DNA from 3 places in the Tigheibacillus halophilus genome. Region 2 is predicted to be linked to each of the others. Evidence: riboswitches for the same ligand, from Rfam matches in the RefSeq annotation. Region 2 holds a riboswitch; each other region holds the start of a gene.

The links. Region 2 has a riboswitch for cyclic di-GMP ahead of ACFSMW_RS11180 (hypothetical protein). Riboswitches for the same ligand answer to the same signal wherever they lie in the genome.
Region 1: it holds a riboswitch for cyclic di-GMP, as region 2 does, so the genes downstream of both, sinI (DNA-binding anti-repressor SinI) here and ACFSMW_RS11180 (hypothetical protein) in region 2, are expected to answer to the same signal.
Region 3: it holds a riboswitch for cyclic di-GMP, as region 2 does, so the genes downstream of both, ACFSMW_RS18110 (anti-repressor SinI family protein) here and ACFSMW_RS11180 (hypothetical protein) in region 2, are expected to answer to the same signal.

What each region holds. Positions count from the first base shown of each region.
Region 1 covers NZ_JBHUIZ010000003.1:1,058,318-1,063,484, forward strand. Annotated here, with positions in the region: gene ACFSMW_RS05915 (YhjD family protein) at 1-322, shown strand, start outside; gene ACFSMW_RS05920 (hypothetical protein) at 319-567, opposite strand; gene ACFSMW_RS05925 (twin-arginine translocase TatA/TatE family subunit) at 982-1,170, shown strand; gene ACFSMW_RS05930 (hypothetical protein) at 1,202-1,348, shown strand; gene ACFSMW_RS05935 (hypothetical protein) at 1,425-1,745, opposite strand; gene ACFSMW_RS05940 (hypothetical protein) at 1,822-1,995, opposite strand; cyclic di-GMP riboswitch class I at 2,683-2,765, shown strand; gene sinI (DNA-binding anti-repressor SinI) at 2,777-2,896, shown strand; gene ACFSMW_RS05950 (hypothetical protein) at 2,998-3,324, opposite strand; gene ACFSMW_RS05955 (YiiX/YebB-like N1pC/P60 family cysteine hydrolase) at 3,374-3,937, opposite strand; gene ACFSMW_RS05960 (LysM peptidoglycan-binding domain-containing protein) at 4,171-5,167, opposite strand, start outside.
Region 2 covers NZ_JBHUIZ010000010.1:28,367-33,533, reverse strand. Annotated here, with positions in the region: gene ACFSMW_RS11190 (restriction endonuclease subunit S) at 1-629, shown strand, start outside; gene ACFSMW_RS11185 (reverse transcriptase domain-containing protein) at 1,078-2,421, shown strand; gene ACFSMW_RS11180 (hypothetical protein) at 2,853-3,125, opposite strand; cyclic di-GMP riboswitch class I at 3,157-3,239, opposite strand; gene ACFSMW_RS11175 (CBO0543 family protein) at 3,509-4,075, opposite strand; gene ACFSMW_RS11170 (CBO0543 family protein) at 4,072-4,590, opposite strand; partial or broken gene ACFSMW_RS11165 (GNAT family N-acetyltransferase) at 4,708-4,974, shown strand; gene ACFSMW_RS11160 (hypothetical protein) at 5,109-5,167, shown strand, end outside.
Region 3 covers NZ_JBHUIZ010000016.1:39,982-45,148, forward strand. Annotated here, with positions in the region: gene ilvD (dihydroxy-acid dehydratase) at 1-1,277, opposite strand, end outside; gene ACFSMW_RS18105 (FadR/GntR family transcriptional regulator) at 1,401-2,075, opposite strand; cyclic di-GMP riboswitch class I at 2,299-2,383, shown strand; gene ACFSMW_RS18110 (anti-repressor SinI family protein) at 2,364-2,495, shown strand; gene ACFSMW_RS18115 (GNAT family N-acetyltransferase) at 2,655-3,275, shown strand; gene ACFSMW_RS18120 (hypothetical protein) at 3,465-3,656, shown strand; gene ACFSMW_RS18125 (MFS transporter) at 3,847-5,067, opposite strand; gene ACFSMW_RS18130 (MarR family winged helix-turn-helix transcriptional regulator) at 5,080-5,167, opposite strand, start outside.

The DNA of each region.
Region 1 (5,167 bases), on a different contig from region 2:
CGAAGATGCTCCACTGAAGATCAACGACCTTTATGTGGACATGTTGGACAGGATGTTAACAGCCGCCAAGGATGAGCGCAGGGAATTAACTAAGACTATGCAGGATAACAACTTGAAGTATGTATTTCGAGATGAGGACAGGTTATATACGGGTTACGAGTTTTTCAGTAATGCTAAGCATAAAGAAGTAAGATATTTTAATCCGATGATATTAAAACATACAAAGGATGTTATTGGAAAATTGATGCAGAAGGACGGGGAGCCCCACAGGCCTGAGGGCTTTTCGGTTTATTTTTATTCAACAATCGCGCCCGTTTCTTAATCAAAGGTTTTTTTATTTGCCCATCTATAAAGCCATATCAAAGGAATAATAACAACAAACGGCAATCCAATGATTAGAAACAAAAAAGGTATAATATATGCACTTCCGCTAAAAATACCAAAAAAATCATTAATGTCCGTTTCCACACCAGAAAGAACAGCATCAGATACAATCCTAGCTAAAAAGATCATAAAAAAACCAGAAATACTTAGTTTAAGACCGAAATTAAATGCTCTGTACAACATAGAAATTCTCCTTTAATTTAACAGAATTAATCACCTATAAGATTAGCATATTTTACAAAAAAAGTAATTATTTAATTGTAAAAAAAGATGGAGAACAACACTGTTGGGTTTTCAATCAATCTATTTTTCGATAGATTACAGAGAAAAGTTGACACCTCACCTTTTAATATCAGCATGCAGCCGCAGCACCAAGGGCTAATTAATTTCGTGATTTTATCCTGCCAATTAATAAACCCACCGAGATTAGAATAATAATTGCCATTCCTTATTTTTTAATTGTAACAAACAATATATGCTATTGGAAACTGATAATACTTGGACCACAATTACATATAAATAACATTTTATGATAAAATAAATTACGTAATACTCTCGTTATAATAAAGATACTCATATTGAAGGAGATAAAATTTCATGCTTTCAAATATTGGTGTACCTGGGCTTATTTTGATCTTGGTAGTTGCATTAATCGTCTTTGGACCAAGTAAACTTCCGGAGATTGGCAAGTCTGTAGGACAAGCATTATCAGAGTTTAAAAAATCAGCACAGCAAATAATGAGCGATGAGAAAAAAGATAATGACGATAATGATTCAAAAGGCTAATGACAGGAATCAGGAATGGGGAGGGATTAGAATGAAGGAAAACAAACAATTGGATAAACACATCAATGAAAAAGACCAACTTGACAAAAGTGATTCTTTTACAGCTAATTTTTTTGTAATTGCTTTGTTTGCGGGACTTGTTATAGCCGGAATTGTGTTCTCTGGAGTAGCGAGTTAAGGTAGAAGTGAAAGCCCCTACATGAGTGAGGGCTTTTTTACTTTTATTAAACAATTGCGCCCGATAGTTGAAAAGGTCATATTCCAGACATTCCTGCAATTATAACAAAGGTAGTCCAAAGAAAACCACAAATTAATATAATAAATGTCGCTATCCCCAACATTGACAGTCCAAATATTAAATTTCCTTTCACGTTTACTTTCCTAGTAATTGCTACGACTATGAAAACTATACCCATCAACCAAATAAAATAAGTGAAAGCAACTCCAACCCAATACCAAGTCAAATCATTTCCCCAGTATGCCATACTTTGAAATGCACTACTCATTAAAAATACGCCTATTGCACATAACAGCGATAAAAACACAAAAAATTGTTTCGTTTTGATTAAGTTCATCTCATTTCCCCTTTTACTTATGCCATAAAATGGCCCAATTCTTGAATACTGATATGCAGCAAATGCTCCCGATTGTTTAAGATTTTCTTTTACCTGTTGCGAACATCCCAATGATTAAAATAATAATACCTATAACTCCTCCTAGGAAATAAGAAATATAAAAAGCCGAATCTCGTATTAAGCGAATTAAAAATGATCCGCCAAAACCAATGGTCACAATAATACCAATGGTCAATAGCAAACTCTTCATGGTTTCGCCTCCCCATTAAACACTGTTCAATAATCTGCCCTGTTTACGAATTATTAGTATTTAATTTACTGTATATCTTATATACAATGCTGCCAAAAGTAAACTTAATAATGAGATAATAATAGCAACTATTTGGCTGAATGTCTTAATTACTCCTGTCAGATGTAACTTATCATTAATCACATAATTCGCTAATTGAATTAAACCAAACACAATACCACCGAGACCGCCAACGCAAATAAGATCAAAATGACTTGTGATATCGTGAGTTTTCTTAATTTTTTTATGCTACCATCACTAATTGAAAAGCATATATAAGACAATGGAAGTAACAACAAGTACCAACTTGCATAACTAAATGCAATCTAAGAAATCCCAATTACTAAAAGTAGAATCCATCCGATTATGTTAAATGCTTTTCTGTTCATTTTTCCTTTCGACCTTTCCTTTCTAACCCTTATACAATCTAGCCCGTTAATTGAATAACCCTATATCACTTTTATCCTCAATAACTATATTCGACATTTAGCGATGAATTCCTGCATGAATCAAACATTCCACTCCAATGATTATAAATACGCGAAGGATGTTATTGCGGAATTGATGCAGATGCTTGACCACGAACCTTGTCGAGAGAATATCCTTACAAAGCATAGATCTAAAGCATTATAATCAAGCTGGTACATAAAACATTAAAAACAAATCGACTGAAAGGACGTGACTCAAAGTCACAGGTCTAAGGAACACGCTATGATGGCTGGGCTGCAGAATAGGAGTGAACATGCAGAAGTTAGACGCTGAATGGATGGAACTCATTATTACTGCGAAACAATTAGGGTTGAATAAAGAGGGTGTAAGAGAGTTTTTAAAAGAGAAGTTATACAATCACAATGAAGGATAGCCCCCACAGATGTGAAGGCTTGTTCTATTCCATCAATAGCAGAACCGAATAAGCATTTTAACAGAATATAAAAGAACAGCATTACTTTTATTTCTAGGGTATTAGTTTCTTCTATAAAACGGTATCTTTTCGTATTCAAAAACTTTATGTTTTTTTATTTTATATTCGTAGCTTTGTAATTTGTTTTCAGTTCGCAACACAACTCTGCCACCATATTTTTCTCCATGGGGTTCCTTAAAGTTATAGTTACCTTTTACTGATATGATATCTTTATCTTGATAGCCTTTTTCTTCTTTTAGATAGTTTAACATAATGTTTTCTACATCATTAATTTTTTTTGGATTACCATAAAAAATTAGAAGATAACCGCTCCGTATACTGAACACTAAGAGAATAATTGCTAAAATTGCAACTAATGTCTTTTTCATTTTATCACCTGAATTTTTTGTTTGTATCAAGTTAGCTTAAAAGAACTTGTTATAAATCTCCCTTACCAATTAGACCTTTTTTATATACCAATTTAGGCTTCGCGGACGAAAGATATACTCTACTGTTTAAAAAGTTATACGGTGGCCAAATTGTAAGTTTGCCTTCCATAGCAGCTTCTACTGGAAAAATCCCTTGTGTATGTAATGCATAAATTTGCCAAACAAGTTTAGAGCAATACGTGTAATGGTTATCTAATAAATTATTAGTTATTTTATATGGAACTTTCGCACCATCCCATGTTTTAGCAAAAGAAGCTGCATCTCTAGCTGCTTTTACGTTGCCAATTCTCACAACTTTAGTGGTGCTTCGATCTGAGAACCAAGATTTCAAATTATAGATTTTAGGAAAATATCCTGGACCTTTAGTTTCTAGGTATCTATTTTTATCCACCACAATCCCTGCATGTCCTAAAATACCGCTTGATGATGTATCACTTGTCACCAATATATCGCCAGGTTTTGCTTCTGTGCCATTGGGGTAATTATATGCCAATGCAGGGGTAACAAAACATGACAAAAAAACCACACAAAACAAAAGAATTCTTTTTCCCATTATTTTAGACTCCTTCTCTTAATAATATAGATAGATTTTCTGCTCTCCTTTCTGTTTTTCTAGGAACATTATTTTTTCTCACAAATCAAAATATAACATATAAAATAGAAACTGTATATTGGGAAAGTCAATGATGATGGAATCCATCATGAAAAAAATAGTCTAAAAGCACGTATTAGCTCGCTTATTTTTTGCCCTTTGAATGGTGAGCCCTCACTCATGTGAGGGCTATTTTATTTCACTCTTAATTTTTGACCAATCTTTATCAAATTCACGTCGGAAAGTTTATTCCAAGATTTTATCTGTGCTTGTGTGCTGCCATACTTAGCAGCCAGCCCCGACACTGTATCTCCTGACTTTACCACATGATATTTCTTAGCCGTTGCTTTCTTCTTGGGTGAAGATCCGGTTACTTTTATTTTTTGACCAGCGTATATCTTATTTGCATTCTTAATGCCATTTAAGCTGACCAGCTTGTTAACAGTAGTTCCATACTTTTTGGCAATACCGGACAGCGTGTCTCCCGATTTGATTATATAAGTTGATGCTTTGGCAGCAGGTTTTGAAGCTGCTTTCTTTGCTTTCAACTTCAATTTTTGTCCTACCTTGATAACATTTTTATTCTTAATCCTATTCCACTTAACCAGGTTGGCCACACTAACGCCAGACCTTGCAGCTATCTCGCTTAAGGTATCACCAGACTTTACCGTATATGTGGCACCAGTAATTTTATTGCTTACTTGCTTCGAACCGGTTTGTGTTTTAGGTTTGTCTACATGTTGGACAATCTCGCTCCACGCTCCAGGCGCTTTCTTAATATCGTTTCTATCAATGGCAACACCAGCTACAACAATGTCATTTTGGTATTGGTGCATGTGGATGAAACCAGCAATTCTGCCACCACTCCAAGCATAGGTTTGCCAATAATAGTCGCATAAGCCTTTAACAGCTTGGATGACATCAAAAGAGCCATACATACCCACCTTATAATCCTTTAAGGTTGCTTTTAAGGTTTTGACATAACTTTTAATTGCAGGCATATGCTTTTGCTCTGCCCCAAAATCTACAGCAAAATAAATAGCCGACCCTGTAGGCTGGCCGACTGTTTTTGCATATTTCTCTGCTTCTTTTGCATCTAATTTCGCTTGGCTCTCGGTATGGTACCCTGCATAGTTGGCACTCTTTTGAAAGATGCTTATTAATTTCAGCCCAGCGTTTTGAATAGCTTGC
Region 2 (5,167 bases):
ACCAACACATTCAAGAAGAGAAGAAAAGGCTAATAGAAGAAGGGAAAATTAAGAAAACAAGAGCACTTCCGGAAATTGCGGAGAAAGATATCCCTTTTGATATACCAGAGAGTTGGAAGTGGGTGAGGTTGGGCGATTTATTAAATAAACTAACAGATGGTGCACATAGAACACCAAAATATACCGCAAGTGGTGTGCCATTTATATCTGTAAAAGATATTAGTGGTGGGGAGATCGACTTTTCTGACACAAAGTTTATTTCATTAAAGGAACACGAGGAATTATACAAAAGATGTAATCCAGAAAAAGGAGATATTCTTTTAACAAAGGTTGGTACTACCGGAATAGCAGTAATAATAGATACTGAACAGGATTTTAGCCTATTTGTGAGTGTCGCACTTTTAAAGTTTAATACAAATTTAATTTTTAATAAATTTTTACTTTACGCTATAAAATCACCTGTAGTACAGATGCAAGCTCGGAAAAATACTAGAGGTGTAGGTAATAAAAATTGGGTTATGAGAGATATTGCAGATACAATAATACCTCTTCCGCCACTCGAAGAACAAAAACGCATTGTGAATGAAATTGAAGAAATGCAACCATATACAAAGCAATTGATTAAGTAAAGGGTTATTTAAGTTTTGTTATTGGATATGCTAATGAAAAAGTAGGTATTATTGATTTCTATTTTGTATTGGTAGTTTAATGAAAAAAACCCAAGTCTATGATATTATATAATTGCCTGTTAATACTAGATTAGCAGAATACAATGTTTGAAACTTTCAATTATCACATGGCAATAATACTGTAAATGTTGCGTTGAGGATATTTCAATAATTAATAATTGAAACATCCACCGGAGAGAGAATGTAATTAACGTTTCCATATATTCACTCCTATCATGGTTAATTGAATTATTATTAACATTGTACCAGATTAGTTTATAATACCCCTTAGCATATTACACAAAAGAAATGGCCAATAGTGTAATGATTATGGCTGGTGTGCAGAAGGAACATTTTAATACAGAGGCTAGGTCTGAGGTTCCTTCCGCTCAAAAAAAGAGGCGATAAAATGCTTAATGAAGAAATAATAAAAAGAAATTTCCAGAAAAAGAAATACCTTCATTTTGATAAACGAATTGAATTTAAAAAGGTAGAAGACTATGTGTGTAATAGTGAAAACATTAGAACGCATAGTTTTTTACCTTTTATTCATTATGTGGATGAAACAGAGAGATTTACTGATGAGCCCAATCCAGAATTAGAAAATCGTCCAATTAAGAAAAAGCCCAGAGATATAATGTATGCAGGTCATCTAGACAATTACATATATAAGTATTACACCCTAGAACTTTATAAATCATATAATAATTGGATGAAAAATCATAAAATTGATCAATGTGCAACTGCATACAGAGATAATAAAAGAAACAAATCAAATATTGACTTTTCGGCAGAAGTTATAAATTCAATAATTAGTAATAAAGAGGCGTATATTCTAGTAGGGGACTTTACCAAATTTTTTGATAAAATTGATCATAAAATACTAAAGAAGAATTTAATTCGTGTCCTTGGCGGGAATGAATTAACAAAAGATTGGTATAACATATTTCGGTCAATCACAAAGTACGGCTACTATGAAAAAGATGAGATAAACAATATTCTTGGCTCGGATAACCATTTAAGAAAAAAAGGACAGTTTAGCTATTTTAAAAGTGTTAATCAGTTTCGAAAATTTCAGCGTAAAAAAAAGACGAACTATAATGAGAATAAATATGGAATACCGCAGGGGACTGCGCTTAGTGGTGTATTTGCAAATGTGTATGCAATCGAATTTGATTTAGAAATGAATAAAATAGTCGAGGAGTATAATGGACTATATAGAAGATATTCGGATGACTTTATAATAGTATTACCCAAGAAAATTTCATATGATAAATTTAATAAGATTACACAACAAATATTTGATTTTGCAGAGAAGAATAAAATCGTTATCCAGGATGAAAAGACTAATAGCTACGAATATTTCAGTGAGACTATAATTAATTTAATATCTGGAAAAAACTCACATTTAGATTACTTGGGATTTTTGTTTGATGGTAACACAGTGAAAATAAGAGGGAAAAGTCCTTATAAGTTTTATAGGAATGCTTCAATTATAATTAATAGGGCAAGACGTATACAATACAAAAAAGGATTAAAAAAAATACCTTATAGAAAAAGGATTTATCAGTTGTACACAGACATGGGGGCTGAACGTAAGCCTTATGGGAATTTCATATCATATGCAAAGAATGCACAAAGAATCTTTGATGATGTTTCGCCTAAAACGGATAATAAAATGTTGAGGCAAATAAAGAACAGAAAAGGAAAACTTGAAAAGAAAATGGGACTAAGAATTCATACAAAAATATAATTTTGTTTATAGGATAACTATAAAAGCAAGGCGTATGAAATAGATATTGCATGACTATCATGTAATTGTCAATGGAGTTTTACTATTGAGTTAATATCCTTATCCTTAAAAAAAGTATGCCTAATTTTGTTTCAATTGCTTTATAAAATCTGTGGATAAGTAGGCGTAACATACAAGTAGCATACAAAATCACCCGTAACCATTGATTCTACTACCTCCCTCAGTTCTCAAAACGTTAATATATCAACAGTTGAAGCCCTTATTCCATCTTTTGAAAAGGGCTTTTTTACTACTCAAAAATAGGCTCGTGACCATATTTAATTAATTTTCATGTATTCTTTGAATGTATTTGCTGTTTTTGTAGCAACAGATTGAGTGACGTGTGTATAAACGTTCATAGTGGTTTCTATTTCATTGTGGCTCAATCTATCCTACACTTCTTTGATTGATGCACCAGCTTCAAAAAGTATTGATGCATGAGTATGCCGTAGTCCGTGCACGGTAATCTTCCTTAGCTTATGTTTCTTAATGAAACTTTTCAATCCATCGTTTGGTGCTGCCAATCGTATAGGGCGTAGATCTCCCCTCGTTAACACATATTTGATTTTATCCCGAATTCCATCGGATAGGAATGCTTCTTTTTGCCTTACCTTCCATTTTTTCAACAGCCTAATTGTTTCGCAGTAATAATGAGCTCCATCCATTCAGCTTCTAACTTCTGCATGTTCACTCCTATTCTGCAGCCCAGCCATCATAGCGTTTGCCTTAGACCTGTGACTTTGCGTCACGACCTTTCAGTAGATTGGCCTATAATGTTTTATGTACCTAGCTTGATTATAATGCTTTAAATCTATACTTTGTAAGGCTATTCTTTCGACAAAGTTCGCGGTCAAGCATTCTGCATCAATTCCGCAACGATATCCTTCGATTTTTTATAATCATTGGAGTGGAATATTTGAATCATGCAGGAACTCCCCATTGAATGTAGAATATAGTATTGAGGGTAAAAGTGATATAAGGTTATCCAGATTGGAGCATATGAAAAGCCCAACCTAAAGGAATAAGTTAGGCTTCCGTTTATTTAAGGTTACTGTCTGGCATTATTCTGACAGGTTTTCGTTTTCTGTAAAACCCATTTCAGACCAATAGAAAACGCAATATAAATAGGCAGCGAATAAACATATTTCCAACTATGAAGAATGTATATGCCCATCCAAACGAAAAGTGGTTCAACAAGAAAAGTACCAAATAATGCAACAAAAATAGTTGCAACTATATACGGTTTCCATCTGGGAATAAATTGATAAAGAAACATGTTTATAATGGGTAATAGTGTAAGGTCAATGGTGATCTGCGGAAGTATCATTTGCACTACATTAAATCCATACGTCCACAAAACAAAGCTACTACCTATCAAATCTAGAGTTAATACAATGACCATAGACAGAAGTCCAACAGAAGAAATCTCCACCAGTCTTTTTTTATCAACTAATTTCCACCAAATAAACCAAGGTACAATACTGATAATAATTAGAAACCACCAATTGAAAGAAAATAGTACATGTTCCATCCAGTATGCGTAATTTGTCTCGTACAGGCTTCTTTGTGATTTCATGACATCTTGTATATCGACAGTCTTTGTGATTTGTATCATAAACGATCCTCCACTGGAATGTTCCAAGGGATTTTGAAGTAATAAATTATCAAAACAGTAAATACAAACGTCAACAAATAAGCAAACAGCGGTCTCTTATAATGTAAACGAAACATCAAAAACATCATGATAACAAAAAGCAATGACCACCCCAAATTCCACCCATGTTCATAAGTAATCAGGTTAAACAAACTACCAACCCATTCAGCACCAATGTAAATAAAAATCCATTTCAAATTATGGTAAATTTGTCCTTTCAAGTATTCTGGATAACGAGATAGAAATAAAATTGTCGTACATGGAAAAACAATAAATGTATATAACATATTTATGATGGGGACAGGAAGTCCAATATCGGATTCCATTTTCCATAAATGATAACCCGCGGTAAAAAAGAGATATAATAAATTCATTGTTGCTATGTATAACATTGTTGTGTGATATCGATAAAAACGCTCCCAATTCCAAAACTTCCATGAAGCAACGACAGCCCAGATAGTAATAGCAATGTGCATAGTTATTAATTCCTTCAATTGAATTTACTTTAGCGTGGTTAATTCTAGCATATAGTCTTATTCTAACCAATAAGGTCTTTTTAATGATCTACTATATCCGGGCGCAAATGTTGAATAAAATGTATTATTGATATAGGAGATAAGGATTACTGGAGCAAAGGCTATGGACGGGAGGCATTTAAGCTATTATTGGATTTCGCTTTCAAAGAGTTAAATTTGCATAAGGTATATCTACGTGTGTTTTCTTTCAATGATCGGGCAATAAAATTGTATCAGAGGCATGGGTTTGTTGAAGAAGGAAAATTGGAAGAACAGCTTTATCGAAATGGAAAGTGGCATGACATCATTTTTATGGGACTTTTAAAAAGAAACTACAAAGAATAAATTCATTACATATTCCCGCAATCGGAGCGCGATTGTCCAACAAATGTATTCAAGAAAAAGGCCATTATGTTGGTTAAAAGATAGCATAAAAAATCCCTTGTTTTATGAATAATAACTATACAAGGGGTGATAAGGTGAATTATCTACGAGTTATTATTTACTTGTGTATGTTAGGATTTTTGATATACCCTCA
Region 3 (5,167 bases), on a different contig from region 2:
TTTACAGCTCCATTGTCAATGGCTTCTTGTGCTTCTTCTTGGGATTCAAAGACGATTGCTTCCCCTTTGAATACTTGTATAGCAGGATCCACAGCACCAACTTTAATGACAGCACCTTCTGGCGCTAGGTTTCCGTATAAAATGGACAACCCGCCGACTGGACTGTAGGGATTATCTATTGTGCGGATGACTTGTTCATTCGTAATTTCATATCCACTAACAAGTTCGCCCATTGTCTGTCCAGTTATCGTCAAGCGTTCTGGATGAATGGCATCGGGAATCTTTGTTAACTCATTAATTATGGCACTTACTCCGCCAGCTTTATTGATATCATCCATGGAAATATCAGATGCAGGCATGATTTTCGCAAGGTATGGTACCCGGGCAGCAATTTTGTTAATATCCTCAAGGTTATAATCTATACCCGCTTCATTAGCAATTGCTAGTGTATGGAGCACTGTATTCGTGGACCCGCCCATCGCCATATCAAGTGCAAATGCATCATCAATCGCTTCTTTCGTGATGATATCGCGGGGTTTAACATCATCTTCAACCATACGAATGAGATGTTTTGCCGCCTCGCGGATCAATTCTTGGCGCTTCTCGCTCGTGGCGACAATGGAGCCATTTCCGGGAAGGGCTACACCTAACATTTCCATTAAACAATTCATGGAATTTGCTGTGAACATGCCTGAACAAGATCCGCATGTTGGACATGCATTATTTTCGATATTGTTAAATTCTTCTTCTGTCATCTTACCTGATTTATAAGCACCGACACCTTCAAAAACCGACGTAAGCGAAAGTTGTTTTCCAGTCGAGCTTTTACCGGCTTCCATAGGTCCTCCAGAAACAAAGACGGAAGGTACATTTGTACGAGCAGCGGCCATTAACATACCAGGAGTAATCTTGTCACAATTCGGAATATAAAATACGCCGTCAAACCAATGCGCATTTATAACAGTTTCGGCACTGTCAGCAATTAGTTCACGACTAGGTAATGAGTAGCGCATACCAATGTGTCCCATTGCAATGCCATCATCAACGCCAATGGTATTGAATTCAAATGGAATGCCACCGGCCTCGATGATTGCCTCTTTTACGACATCTGCAAATGCACGTAAATGCACATGTCCAGGGATAATATCAATATAAGAATTACAGACACCAATAAACGGTTTTCCCAAATCTTTCGCTTTTACTTTCCCAGTTGCATATAACAGACTGCGGTGGGGAGCACGATCAACCCCGATTTTAATCGTATCACTTCTTCTCATCTGCGCACACCCTTGCTTTTTTGTTTGTATAATGTATTTTATATAGTGTGTTGTCTGCTGTCAATAGTGTTGTATGACAAAAAAGACATCTTAGAGCTTGCTAAGATGTCTTAAAGTGAATTGTTATTCAATTCCTAACTCTTTCATGGCATGCAAAATATGGATTTTCATTGCACTTTTTGCACCTTCAGGATTACGATTTTTCATAAAATCCATCATCATGCTATGATCGTTAATGGTGTCTTTGATGGCCATTTCTTTTTTATTGGATAATATGACTCCCTTGTCAATAGCTTGATAAATGACCGGCATCAGTTTTTCCATAAATTCATTATGGGTAGCTTTAACGATGGATTGATGGAATTTTTGTTCTAATTCCGTCCGATCCTCGTTATGCTTTATTTTTTGTTCTATTCGCCTTCCATATTCTAAAATACGCTTCAATTCAGTATCACTTGCCCGAATCGTTGCATAATACGCAGCTTCCGGTTCAAAAATCAAACGCATTTCATACAAGTCCTTCGCATTTATTTTGGCGTCTGCCAAAAAACTGAAGGATTCTATATTATTTACATCGATGTCTTCTTTTACATAGGTGCCTTTTCCCCGTCTGATCTCCAAAATGCCATTCGTAACTAATATGCGAATAGCCTCCCGAAGTGTGGTTCTGCTTATATCCAGTTCCTCGGATAGTTCATTCTCGTTTGGCAGCTTATCACCAGGCAGGAATCTTTTTTCTACAGCAATCATTGACATTATATCATCAGCGATACTATCAGATAGCCTTTTTGGCATCATATATTTTATCAACCTTTTTTCTTTTCAGTATAGCATAGAGGTATAAAGATCTCATGTAGATAAAATGTTGAGCGACCGCTCCTAGCTGGATTAACCACTAAAACCTTTGATAGCATAGGTGTGGCGAATAATCGCCGAGAAATGGAAACCTTCAGTGAATTGCAAACTTTGTCGAAGGTTTTTAATCAAAAAAACAGAAAAAGGTGATAAAATAGTCCTATAGAACACTAAAAGGCAAGTCAACTGAAAGGTTGATACGCAAAGTCACAGATCTAAGGGTTTATACCTATGATGGCTGGGCTGCAGACAGGAGTGATTATGCAGGGACTGGATGAAGAATGGGTAATGTTGATATTGGCAGCGAAAGAACTCGGTTTGACCAAGGGAAATGTAAGGGATTTTTTAAATGAAGAGTTGTAAGGCTTCCCCCTTTGGATTTCACATTATCCAAGGGGGGATTTTGAATTAAAAGTGGAACCAATTACATTCGGAAATAAACGTGATCGCTGCAATAAGCATTTGCCTACAAAGAACGACGTACAGCAATATAACATTTCATATAAAGTGATCATGTTTAGGATGAATATCAAAGATTTTGGGGGGCTTGAAGTGGAGATAAGACCTTACCGCTCCAAAGATGAAATCGGCTGGGTTCGATGCAGAACACTTTCATTTTTGGACACTGCCTATTTTGATCATGTGCTAAATAAAAAAGAGACATACCAGAATCCAGCAATTGAATTAGTCGCAATCGAAAATGAACAAATTGTTGGCTTACTGGATATCGAATACGAGAAAACTGAAAAATCAATATGCACAAAAGGTGAAGGGCTCGGCGGAATGATTTGGCATATTGCTGTTCACCCTGATTACCGGAGAAGGGCCATCGGAACGAGATTATTAAAGACAGCAGAAAAGATTGCCGAAGAAATAGGTTTAAACTATCTCGAAGCATGGACTAGGGATGATCGATGGGTTAATGAATGGTATGTAAAAAGTGGTTTTGATAAAGTTTACTCCTATTTACAAGTGTTTATGGCTGGTGATAAGGAAATCAATAAAGCAATTAAAGTAAACGATCCGCAACTTAAGGTTATACAAGCCTTCGCTCATTATTCAGGGGAGGATAAGGAAGAAGGGGTCAAATCTAATTTTGAGCGGGTCCATGAATGCAATTGCTATGAAAAAAATTTAATCTAGTATGCTATAAGGACAATGGAGAAGGATTTCTGAATAATGCTCAAATAAAATGGAGGGGAAGGCAGAACAGATGGTACCCTGTATTTTTTGTGAAATAACCAAGAAAAAAGAAGCATATATCACTCATGAGAATGAATATGTTTGTTGCTTTTGGATAGGTATCCGATAAACAAAGGGCATAGCCTTGTTGTGCCTAAAAAATATTATCAAGAGTGCTATGAAGTTAATTCGAGCATTTTGCCGCAGATTATTCTTGCATCTCAACGAGTAGCAATTGCCCTAAAAGCATTATTGAAACGAATGGCAATACTCTCATGCAAGACAGTGGGATATTCAAGGACGTCGAGCATTTGCATATGCATATCATCCCACGTTTTATAAAGCTAAAAAATTTTCTCCAACATGTTGGTCAACAATAATGCCATCCATGGAGATGTTAGTTTTTGAAGAAATGGGCAGGAAAGAATTTGTAGCTGTGCAAGTGAACGTGCAATGGTAGAGAGGATTAAAAAAATGCGGCAGGTGAGCACATTCACCGCCGCATTTTTGATTATTGAAGAGTGTATTCTGTTTAATTTGCTTTGCTTTCCGATACGGGAAGTCTCGTATCTGCAGAAAGCGAACGTTCTTTTTTGCCATGCATGAAATAATAGAGAATCGTTGTAGCTAGGACCATGATTCCCATGATGATATATAAACTGCTATATCCAGTTAATGGAATGACGTATCCTAACAAGTATGGTCCAAATCCAATTCCAGCATCGAGCGCAATATAGTAGGTTGACGTTGCTAATCCGACTCTATGTGGGGGCGTCACCTTCACTGCGATTGCTTGGGTGGTAGATTGCATATTACCGAACCCGAAGCCCATAAGTGCTCCAGCTAATAACAAAGGAATACTGCTTGACACGGAGCTTAACAGCAGTAAACCAGCTCCAAATAGAATGAAAGCTGGATACATAACCATGTTGGCACCTTTTAAATCCATTAAGCGTCCTGTGAAAGGACGTGATACCAGGATTGCTACTGCATAGACAATGAAAAACAGACTTGCAGCGTCTACCAGGTCGATTTCAATCGCATAAAAATTAATAAAAGAAAGGACGCTGGCATAACCAAGCGATATGATGATGACAACAAGTGCGATCGGCATTGCTTTTGGCTCGATAAAGTCTGAAAGCTTTAACTTCATACTTCCTGCAGATTGAGGCGTTTTTTTCACGACTGGTATTTTAGCGAATAAGGATATGATGAAACTGATGATTGCTAATGCCAGACAAAAACTGAAAATCACTTCATAAGTCGTATGCTGACTCATATAAAGACCGATGAAGGGACCAATTGCTGTTGCAAGCGTGATACTCATGCTGTAATAGCCGATGCCTTCTCCTTTTCGTTCTGCGGGCAGTACTTCCGCCACGATGGTTCCGGTTGCTGTACTTGCCGCCCCGAGTGCTATGCCGTGTAATAGACGCGTGATCATTAGAAGGGTGATTCCGCCATGGATGAAATATAGCAGAGAGGTCAAAATAAAAAATAACAGTCCAAAATATAACATTTTTCTGTTGCCGACGGATGTGATCAACCGCCCGATAACCAGGCGTCCAATCAACGTCCCGATAATAAAAATACCGGTAACAAGACCGGCCCCGCTTTCTGAAACATGGAACGCTTCCACAGCATAGACCGCCATGGTTACTAATAATAAATAAAATACTAAGTACAGAAAAAAGTTTGCCGCTGATATAATGGTAAAATCCTTCGTCCATAATTTCGGTTTTGCTTGATTCATGTAACTATCTCCTCACTTTCGAATATTGTTTCTCACTGTTTCCATCATTCGAATGGTCTCCAATTGTTCCTCCTCAGAGATGCCGTTTAAAATCTCCTTT